One region of the Lysinibacillus sp. FSL K6-0057 genome, then DNA from elsewhere that is predicted to be linked to it. Evidence: riboswitches for the same ligand, from Rfam matches in the RefSeq annotation. Region 1 holds a riboswitch; each other region holds the start of a gene.
The links. A riboswitch is a leader RNA that binds a small molecule or an ion and turns the genes downstream of it on or off. The one in region 1 is predicted to bind cobalamin.
Positions count from the first base shown of each region.

Region 2: another riboswitch for cobalamin. It lies ahead of MHB40_RS02675 (ABC transporter substrate-binding protein); the one in region 1 lies ahead of cobT (nicotinate-nucleotide--dimethylbenzimidazole phosphoribosyltransferase).
Region 3: another riboswitch for cobalamin. It lies ahead of metE (5-methyltetrahydropteroyltriglutamate--homocysteine S-methyltransferase); the one in region 1 lies ahead of cobT (nicotinate-nucleotide--dimethylbenzimidazole phosphoribosyltransferase).
Region 4: another riboswitch for cobalamin. It lies ahead of MHB40_RS23180 (hypothetical protein); the one in region 1 lies ahead of cobT (nicotinate-nucleotide--dimethylbenzimidazole phosphoribosyltransferase).

Region 1 covers NZ_CP152047.1:1,300,021-1,302,275, forward strand. Annotated here, with positions in the region: gene MHB40_RS06045 (DMT family transporter) at 1-654, shown strand, start outside; cobalamin riboswitch at 739-915, shown strand; gene cobT (nicotinate-nucleotide--dimethylbenzimidazole phosphoribosyltransferase) at 1,004-2,059, shown strand; gene MHB40_RS06055 (trimeric intracellular cation channel family protein) at 2,111-2,255, opposite strand, start outside.
Region 2 covers NZ_CP152047.1:561,023-563,277, reverse strand. Annotated here, with positions in the region: gene MHB40_RS02675 (ABC transporter substrate-binding protein) at 1-842, opposite strand, end outside; cobalamin riboswitch at 980-1,163, opposite strand; gene MHB40_RS02670 (acyl-CoA dehydrogenase family protein) at 1,221-2,255, opposite strand, start outside.
Region 3 covers NZ_CP152047.1:2,533,309-2,535,563, forward strand. Annotated here, with positions in the region: gene MHB40_RS12395 (Lsa family ABC-F type ribosomal protection protein) at 1-315, opposite strand, end outside; cobalamin riboswitch at 879-1,059, shown strand; gene metE (5-methyltetrahydropteroyltriglutamate--homocysteine S-methyltransferase) at 1,231-2,255, shown strand, end outside.
Region 4 covers NZ_CP152047.1:4,643,927-4,646,181, reverse strand. Annotated here, with positions in the region: gene MHB40_RS23185 (glutathione peroxidase) at 1-382, shown strand, start outside; cobalamin riboswitch at 531-729, shown strand; gene MHB40_RS23180 (hypothetical protein) at 890-1,447, shown strand; gene MHB40_RS23175 (cobalamin-binding protein) at 1,431-2,255, shown strand, end outside.

The sequences.
Region 1 (2,255 bases):
CTTTCAAGTTTAGCATTATGCGGTAATTGGATATTTTTATTTCAGGCTTATAAGGAAACGACCATTGCCAATGCAGCACTAAGTTATTATTTTGCGCCAGTACTGGTCATCTGTTTATCTCCTATTATTTTAAAAGAGACGTTAGTAGGGAGAAAAATAGTGTATGTTGCTGTAGCATTAATAGGCCTATTTTTGATTGTCCAAAGCCAAAACATGGAGAACAGTGGTCACTTTATCGGTATTGTCTATGGTTTGATCGCAGCATGCTTTTACACGGTACTAACCTTTACAAATAAACGTATTCGTGGTTTAAAAGAGCCCGAAAATACAATTATCCAACTCTCTTTAGCTGCATTTTTGCTCTGTCTCTATATTGTAGGGACTACGGGTTTTCAAGTGATGCAAATTAGTTTTGGGTTCGTTCTAGTATTGATAGTACTTGGTATTGTGCATGCAGGTGTGGGGTTCTTTTTGTTCTTTTTAGGCATGTCTCAGCTAAAAGGTCAAAGTATAGCCATTCTTAGCTATATTGATCCACTGACATCATTAGTACTCTCAACAATGATTATTGGTGAACAAATGACAGTCCTACAAATAATAGGGGCTGTTCTTCTATTAGGCTCAACATTACTAAGTGAATTGGAAAAGACATAAGCCACTTTATAGTGTTACTGTTTAGTTTTACAAGTTTACTTTTCACATATTGACAGGAAAAGTGAGCTGTCGTAGATTTAAAGTAGTTGAATAAAAGCAATAGGTGCCCAATAGGGAGAATAGGGAATAAAGTGAAAAGCTTTAGCGGACCCGCCACTGTATAAGGGAGTTTCATAGTGAATGCCACTAGCAAATTGCTGGGAAGGTGCTATGAGATGTTGAACTTGAGCCAGGAGACCTGCCTACATGCTTTAGAAGATATAGATGATGGAAAAGTCTGTAGTTTATTTGTCATGACAATAAACTACAGACTTTTTCTTTTTGTCTTAAAAAGAGAGGAGCAATTATCATGCAATTACTACAAGACACGATACAAAACATCCAAGGTGCTGACCTGAAGGTGATGGAGCAAGCTAGACAGCGTATAGATGCCCTATGTAAACCCCCTGGCAGTTTAGGAAAACTAGAGTCCATTGCAGTGCAGCTTTCTGGCATAACTGGACAATTATTTCCGGTGATTGATAAAAAAGTCATCATTGTTTGTGCAGCAGATCACGGTGTTTGTGAGGAAGGTGTAACCACGAATCCACAAGATGTGACGGTCTTTCAAACATTAAATTTTCCTAAGGGAGGTACAGGTGTTTGTGCGATTGCGGGCATTACCAATGCAAAGGTAGTAACAGTAGATGTTGGGGTAAAAGAAGATATTCCACTTGATGCAGGTGTCCTCATTCATAAAATTAAATATGGTACAGATAACATGGCACAAGGTCCAGCTATGTCTAGAGAAGAGGCTATTCAATCCATTGAAGTAGGAATTCGTGTGGCAACAGAGGAAATCAGAAAAGGTGCCAATGTACTTGGAACTGGGGAAATGGGCATCGGCAATACAACACCGAGTGCTGCGATATTAGCTGTTCTAACTGACTGTGACCCAATTGAAGTAACAGGATTTGGAGCAGGAGTTGGTCAAGGTGGAATTGCCCATAAAGCGGCGATTATTGAAAAAGCAATTAGCTTAAATACGCCTAATCCTAAAGATGTCATCGATGTTCTAGCTAAGGTTGGCGGGTTAGAGATAGGGGCGATGATAGGCATTATACTTGGCGCTGCAGTCCATCGTAAACCTGTTGTCATTGATGGATTTATTTCAACTATTGCCGCGCTCATTGCTTATAAGCTCGAACCAAAAGTAAAAGATTATATTATTCCTTCCCATGCCTCAGAGGAACCAGGGGCTAAAATTGCCGCTGCATTATTTGGCATTGAACCAATGTTGTACATGAATATGCGTTTAGGTGAAGGCTCTGGTGCAGCCCTAGCCTTTCCCATTTTAGATGCAGCCTGCTCGATGATGAAAAATATGGTGACTTTAGAAGAATCAATGCAGTTGTTAAAAAGATAAAAACAATAAAACAGCCAATGACTTAATTTTTGGTCATTGGCTGAATGGTATTTATGCACGATTTAATTTTCGTAATGGCAAGCGCCACTTCATCATATAGGAAAGAATACGTAACGCTGTAATTACTGCGAATAAAATATAAAGGAAAATATCCCCTGTAAAAACCTCAAATCCGATTATCAGCCCTGCGAGAGCT
Region 2 (2,255 bases), 740 kb from region 1:
GTATCAAAGCCCGCACGTTTTGGTATTTTCGTTAAAATATCTGGTACATAATGATATGTCACCACAATGACATCTGGATTTTTTGCGATAATTTGTTCTGCATCAATTTTATACCAATTATCACCATCTACAGCTACATTCTCTGCATTGATCATTTCAAGCATTGCGTTCATAAATGTGCCATTGCCAGCTGTATAAATATCTGGCTCATCCGATGCTTCGACTAACACTTTTTTTGGTTCAACATCCTTGACTTTAGTCAAAACTTCTTCTACTTTGGCCTTCATATTAGCAACAATTTTTTCAGCCTCTGGTAATTTCCCTGTAGCACGACCAAGTTGCTCAATTGTCGTATATGTTTCATTAAAGTCTTGTGCATTTCTTACTACAAACACTTTCAAACCTGCTGATTCAAGCTGTGCAATAGCCTCTTCTGAAAGAGACATGCTAGATTCGTGTGAAAAAACGATATCTGGTTTTAAGGCAATAATTTTTTCAATATCGTATTCCATTCCGCCAACCTTATCCTTCTCAGCTGCCTCTGGTGGATAATCGTCGTTGTCAGTAACACCAACTATTTCATCATTTAAACCAAGTCCAAAAAGGATTTCAGTGTTACTTGGAATAAGTGAAACAATTTTCTCAGGAGGTGCTTCAAGAGTAATGTCCTTGCCAAGGGCATCTGTTATAGTCATTGGGAATGTTGCTTCATCCACCTGTGCTGTTTCTTGCTGTGTTTGCTGCTCAGTAGCTGGCTTGTTATCTTTTGCTTCCTGTCCACAAGCAGCTAGCAAGCCTACTGCTAAAAATGCTGATAATCCTATTTTCCAAAATTCCTTCATGTGAATCCTCCTTCGTTGATCCGTGCGACATTTCACTTTATTCTGCATCAAAATAAAACCCCTCATCTTTGAATGATGAGGGGGGCAAAATCGCACCAAAAAACTGATACAAAATCCACCACCCTATCCTCGTAGGTTGTCATGTCTGTTATAAAGGCAGGTCTCCTGGCTTGTGCTCCTTGCGATTTTTCAAGCCTTCCCGAAATCTTCAGTGGCATCATTTGAAAAAACTCACACTTACAGTGGCGGGACCGCATCGGAATTACACCGATTTCCCTTTTCACTTTACTTAAGTAAAGAACCTTTACAATATTCAGTTGATTTCATTATACATGAAAATGAAAGAAGTCGCCTCCATTCAAGACGACTCCCAAGCTATTATACAATTTCAGAAAAATATTGAACTGTTTTCATTTGAGCACCCATTTCTCTTAATGACCACGTCTGCTCTAAATAAACGTCCGCTAGTTTTTCATATTTCCCACCAAATTTATGCGCCCATTCTACTGCTACGACGCTTTCATAAAGATGAGCCATTTTTTTCGCCATATCTTTTGCTTCAAAAGTTTTTGTTGCCGCGTCTAAAGCGCTAAAGATTTGTAGTTTCATAGCCATATTCGCCAATTGTTCTTTAACGATTTGTACTAACGAGCTGTTAGCTAATTTTTCTAAGCGTTCCTCCATCTCCTGTACAAACAGTTCATGTGCATGAAACTTATCTACTAACCGAATGAGTTCTAAGGCCAAAATATTAGCCGTCCCCTCCCACACCGTCAACACTTGTGCGTCTCTTAATAAGCGGGGCGTTACAAAGTCTTCGATATAGCCATTACCTCCGTGTAACTCAATTGCCTCACTAGCATAATGAACGGCTTGCTCTGCTGTTTCCTTTTTCATAATGGCAATATATAAGCGATTCATAATAAGGTCTTGCTGTGTTCCCTGTCCACTCGTCACTTTATCGTATAATTGAATAAGATCAAAAACTGTCGCTACTTCCACATGCAACTTAGCCGCAAATTTACCTAAAGTATCCTGAACCATAGGGTATTGTGTTAAAGGCTTACCAAATGCATAACGATTGGTTACGTAATGTTTTGCCTCTAAAAAGCCACGACGCATAATGCCAATTGAAGCTACTGCATTACAAATTCTTGAGAGATTTAGTGCTTCTAGCATGTAATAAATCCCTTTATTTTGCTCCCCTACAACATAGGCAAGTGCACCATCAAATTCTACCTCACCTGAAGGAACTGCTCGAACGCCTAACTTATCTTTCAGTCGGCGAATACGAAGATGATTGGCTGTTCCATCTTCTTTGTGCCAAGGAACTGCAAACAACGTTAAGCCTTTGGAACCTGCTGGCGCATCTTCTAGTCGTGCCAACACCATCGCTACTCCACACATACCCGC
Region 3 (2,255 bases), 1.2 Mb from region 1:
ATGTAGATAAGCTATTTCACGTAAACATTCCCAATCCTCTGCCTGAGGGCAAATTTCTTCAAAAATTTCGTGTGTATATTTATTTGGATCCGAAACGGGGTAGGGGAAATAAGTAAAGTCTACGGAAGAGATGATTTTTCCGCTATACTCATAATTGCCTAATAGCAACTGAAAGAATGTTGTTTTACCTCGTCCGTTTCTCCCGATAAATCCAAGTTTCCAATCGGTATCGATTTGGAAGTTTACCCCTTCAAAAATATTGTCAAAGCTACTTGGATAAGAAAAAGTTAGGTTTTGTACTTGTATCATGGACATGATAATTCCTCCTTTGTATTGCAATAGTTTTCCTTTTCATACAAAGTCGGTCTACCCATCTATGCTCCATTGCTCCGTATAAGTAGATGGATATTAACGACTTATACGGAGTATTACATGCGTCACAATAGTATCTGAATCGCTCATATTATCTCTCTCCTTTACGAGTAGATGAAAGGTACAGATTCAACGATGAGAGCAAGAAAAAAATCCCTCCAATCGTGCATTGGAAGGATTAGTCTTTCACTGAATAAAGTCGATTTGCCACTCGTATCATGACAAATAAAATGCAAACTGATTGTTAAAAATGGATAGACTAACCCTATATTTTGGTTTGAAATCATTCAATTCAAATAAAAATATAGTTTAGTTCATCATCGTCCATTCATCAGTCCTCTCATAATTGTCTATTTATAGTAACAAATTTTTTAACAGAATACAATGTAGCCTTATCTTAGCGGAGATATTTAATAATTCCTAGAATATTTATAGAAATAATTTATATAATTGTTTAAAAATAATTTCTACTATTCTGAAATGTATGCTATAGTAGGAGCATAATTGAATAATGTGTAAGACTTGGTGCCAAATGAAAGTTTGGCTTAAAAGGGAAGTCGGTGCAAATCCGACGCTGTCCCGCAACTGTAATTCGGAGCAAATCACAAATGCCACTGGGGAAACTGGGAAGGCTGTGAGGCGTGTTGATGAAAAGCCAGGAGACCTGCCAATTTCTAGTACACACCAAATACCTACGTGGAAATAGGTGGTGAAAAGTGACCAAATAGGCACTGTGCGATAATGTTTATGCAAAAGTAGATACTTTTTCGTATTGTTTTAGCATTCATAATTTTAACATGCAGCCATTTTCCAAATAGGAGAATGGCTTTTTATTTTTTCTAAAAAGGAGATTAAAACATGACCTATACAAGCACACTCATTGGTTACCCTTATATAGGGGAAGATCGCGAATGGAAAAAAGCATTAGAATTATTTTGGCGTAATGAACTTTCTGAAGAGGACTTTGAGGAAAGATTAAAGAAGATTCGTTTAGCTAGAATCGACAAGCAGCTACAATTGGGTATCGAAATGGTGACAGTTGGTGATTTTACGTATTACGATAGAATGTTAGATATGGCTTTGATGTTTGGTCTAGTACCAAAACGCTTTAACTGGCAAGGTGGTAAAGTCGATTTACATACCTACTACAGTGTAGCAAGAGGGAATAAAACAGCCGTAGCGAGTGAAATGACAAAATGGTTTAATACCAATTATCACTATATTGTTCCTGAGTATGAGGGACAAACCTTACAACTAACAGAAAATAAAGTGTTAGCTGACTTTTTAGAGACGAAAGAAGCATTCGGGATCATCACGAAGCCGACATTGATTGGTCCCTATACATTTTGCAAGTTAACAAAAGGCTACAACAAATTAACACAGGTTGAATACTTATTAGCCTTATTACCGCTCTATACGCAGGTATTAAAAGAGTTAGTGGATGCAGGTGCCACTTGGATTCAGCTAGAAGAGCCATCCCTTGTTACAACTCTTGATCCAGCAGAGATAAAGCTGGTGCAAGAAATTTACGACCAGTTAGCCGTTGCCGTTCCAGGGGCTAAGATTATGCTACAGACTTATTTTGAAGCATTATGTGCCTATGAAACATTGATTACGCTGCCTGTTCAAGGTTTTGGCCTAGACTTTGTTCATGGCTATAAAGGGAATATGGAGTCACTGCGTCAATTTGGTTTCCCTCAGGACAAAGTATTGGCAATTGGGGTTGTAAATGGCCGTGATATTTGGCGTTCAAACCTTGCAGAGGTCAACGCAACGATTCAAGCCATTGAACAGCTAAGTCATGCCGAAGAGCTATGGATTCAACCATCAAGTAACCTACAGCACGTTCCAATCACAACCTCTCTTGAAAATGAACTTGACCC
Region 4 (2,255 bases), 1.7 Mb from region 1:
TTTTGTAGTCCTTGGCTTCCCCTGTGATCAATTTGGTCATCAAAATCCTGAAGATGGGGAGGAAACTAAGCATCTTTGCAAGGTGAACTATGGAGTCACATTCCCGATTTTTGAGCTTGTACAGGTGAATGGTGAGGCTACACATCCACTCTTTAATTATTTAAAGCATGAAGCGAATTTTCGAGAATTTGGTAAGGCAAGTATGCAAGAGAAAATGCTTGCTGAAGCAATTGTTCAACTTGCCCCAAGCTTTTTAGATGGTCGTAATATTCGCTGGAACTTTACAAAGTTTCTAGTAGATGCTGGTGGTAAGACTGTCGCACGCTTTGAGCCAACAGATTCTCAGCTCGATATCGAACAGGCAATTGAAACACTATTATAGTCTATAAATTTTTTTAATAATGTAAAAACTTATAAAATGGTTTTAAATTTTCTCTTAAAGTAGAAATATTGCTGGATGTTTAAAGTTATCCATGCGCAGCACAACTATTTTTTCTGAATCATATATGATAAACTGCTTTACAAATGAATTATTCTTGCAGAATAAAGGTGCTAGTTAGCATAATCGGGAATCCGGTGAAAAACCGGAGCTGTTTCCGCAACTGTAAGTACAGCCATTATAAAGATTTACCACTGTCTCAAAGAAGATGGGAAGGTTCTTTATAACTCATTCGTTTCATGTAATGAACTGTACAAGCCAGGAGACCGACCTTTATTTGAACGTATAAAAACTTCTCGGAAGCTAGGAGGATATACGGCAAAAACATAGGCTAAGTCGAGCTTGATGGCGATCATTATGTTATTTTTGTCGTTCCTTTGCAAAAGGAGCGGCTTTTTTTATGCCTTTCATGTAAGAATTTTTCATTATAGAAAGTAGGGGGGACAGCAAGTGAAAAAAGATGCACGTTATTCTTGTTATCCATTTATGCGTGAGAAAGCTTCAACGGTCGATTTTGAAATTCGAACGGATAGCCTCACAACACATCTAGGAGTTGCATTAGCTGCAGTAAAAAAAGAGGATATTCAAGTTGTTGAAGAGGATTTAATGCTTATTTTACCTATGGCTTATCATGTCAATGGCTCAGTTCGTGGAAAACTAGCAGTAACTGAAGAGGATTTATCTTGGTTAAGTGAGCGTTATGACTTTTACGTTGGTCATGTGAAGGAAGAGATTCAAAGTTTTGTTTTACCTCAAGGAACTGAGGCCGCTGCTGCTTTACATCTTTGCCGCAGTGAAGCAAAAAAATCATATCGTACCTTACACAAAGTATCAGAAGAACGAGCGGTTCCTGCTATTCTTTTCGATTACCTTGGCTTATTAGCTAATGTATGTTTTGTCATGGCTGTTTTTATGAATCAGCAAACAGGAATAGCTGAAATACCATTTATTAGTAAATCATACCCAATGAAAAAGAAAAAGGAGAATAATAATGAAGAAAGTATTTAAATTCCAATGGCTATCAGTGCTCTTACTTGCACTGATGTTAGCAGGCTGTGGCACTGCTGAAGATACAAAAAACAAAGATGCTTCACAGGATACACAACACACAGAGAAAACAAGCTATAAAGTGACAGATGACCGTGGTGTTGAAATAGAATTTAATGAAGTTCCAAAAACAGTTGTATCATTACAACCAAGTAATACTGAAATCTTGTTTGCTCTAGGTGTTGGCGATAAAATTGTAGGGGCAACTGAGTACGATACTTACCCAGAGGAAGCACAAAAAATTGAACGTGTCTCTGATACTACGAATTTTAACAGTGAACGAATTTTAGCGTTAAAGCCAGATGTTGTCATTGCTTATACAATCGGTGATAAGGATGCACTAAAGCCGCTTGAAGATGCAGGAATTAAAGTGTTTGTTATTCAATCTGCGACTACTTTCGATGATGTTTATGGAGATATCGAACAAATTGCTGCTGTGATGGATGTTGCTGATCAAGGAAGTAAATTAAACGAAGAGATTAAAGCGAAAATTGCTGAAGTACAAACGAAGGTGAAAGACGTAAAGACGCCGAAAAATGTTTATTTAGAGGTTAGCCCTAAGCCAGACATTTATACAGCGGGCTCTAGCACTTTCCAACAAGAAATACTAGATGCAGCTAATGTTAATAATGTTTTTTCTGAATTGAATAGTTGGGCGCAAGTTTCTGAGGAAGATGTGATTGCGAAAAACCCAGACGTTATTTTAACGACAGTAAACTATACAGAAGATCCAATAGGAGAAATTCTTGCGCGTGATGGTTGGAATACT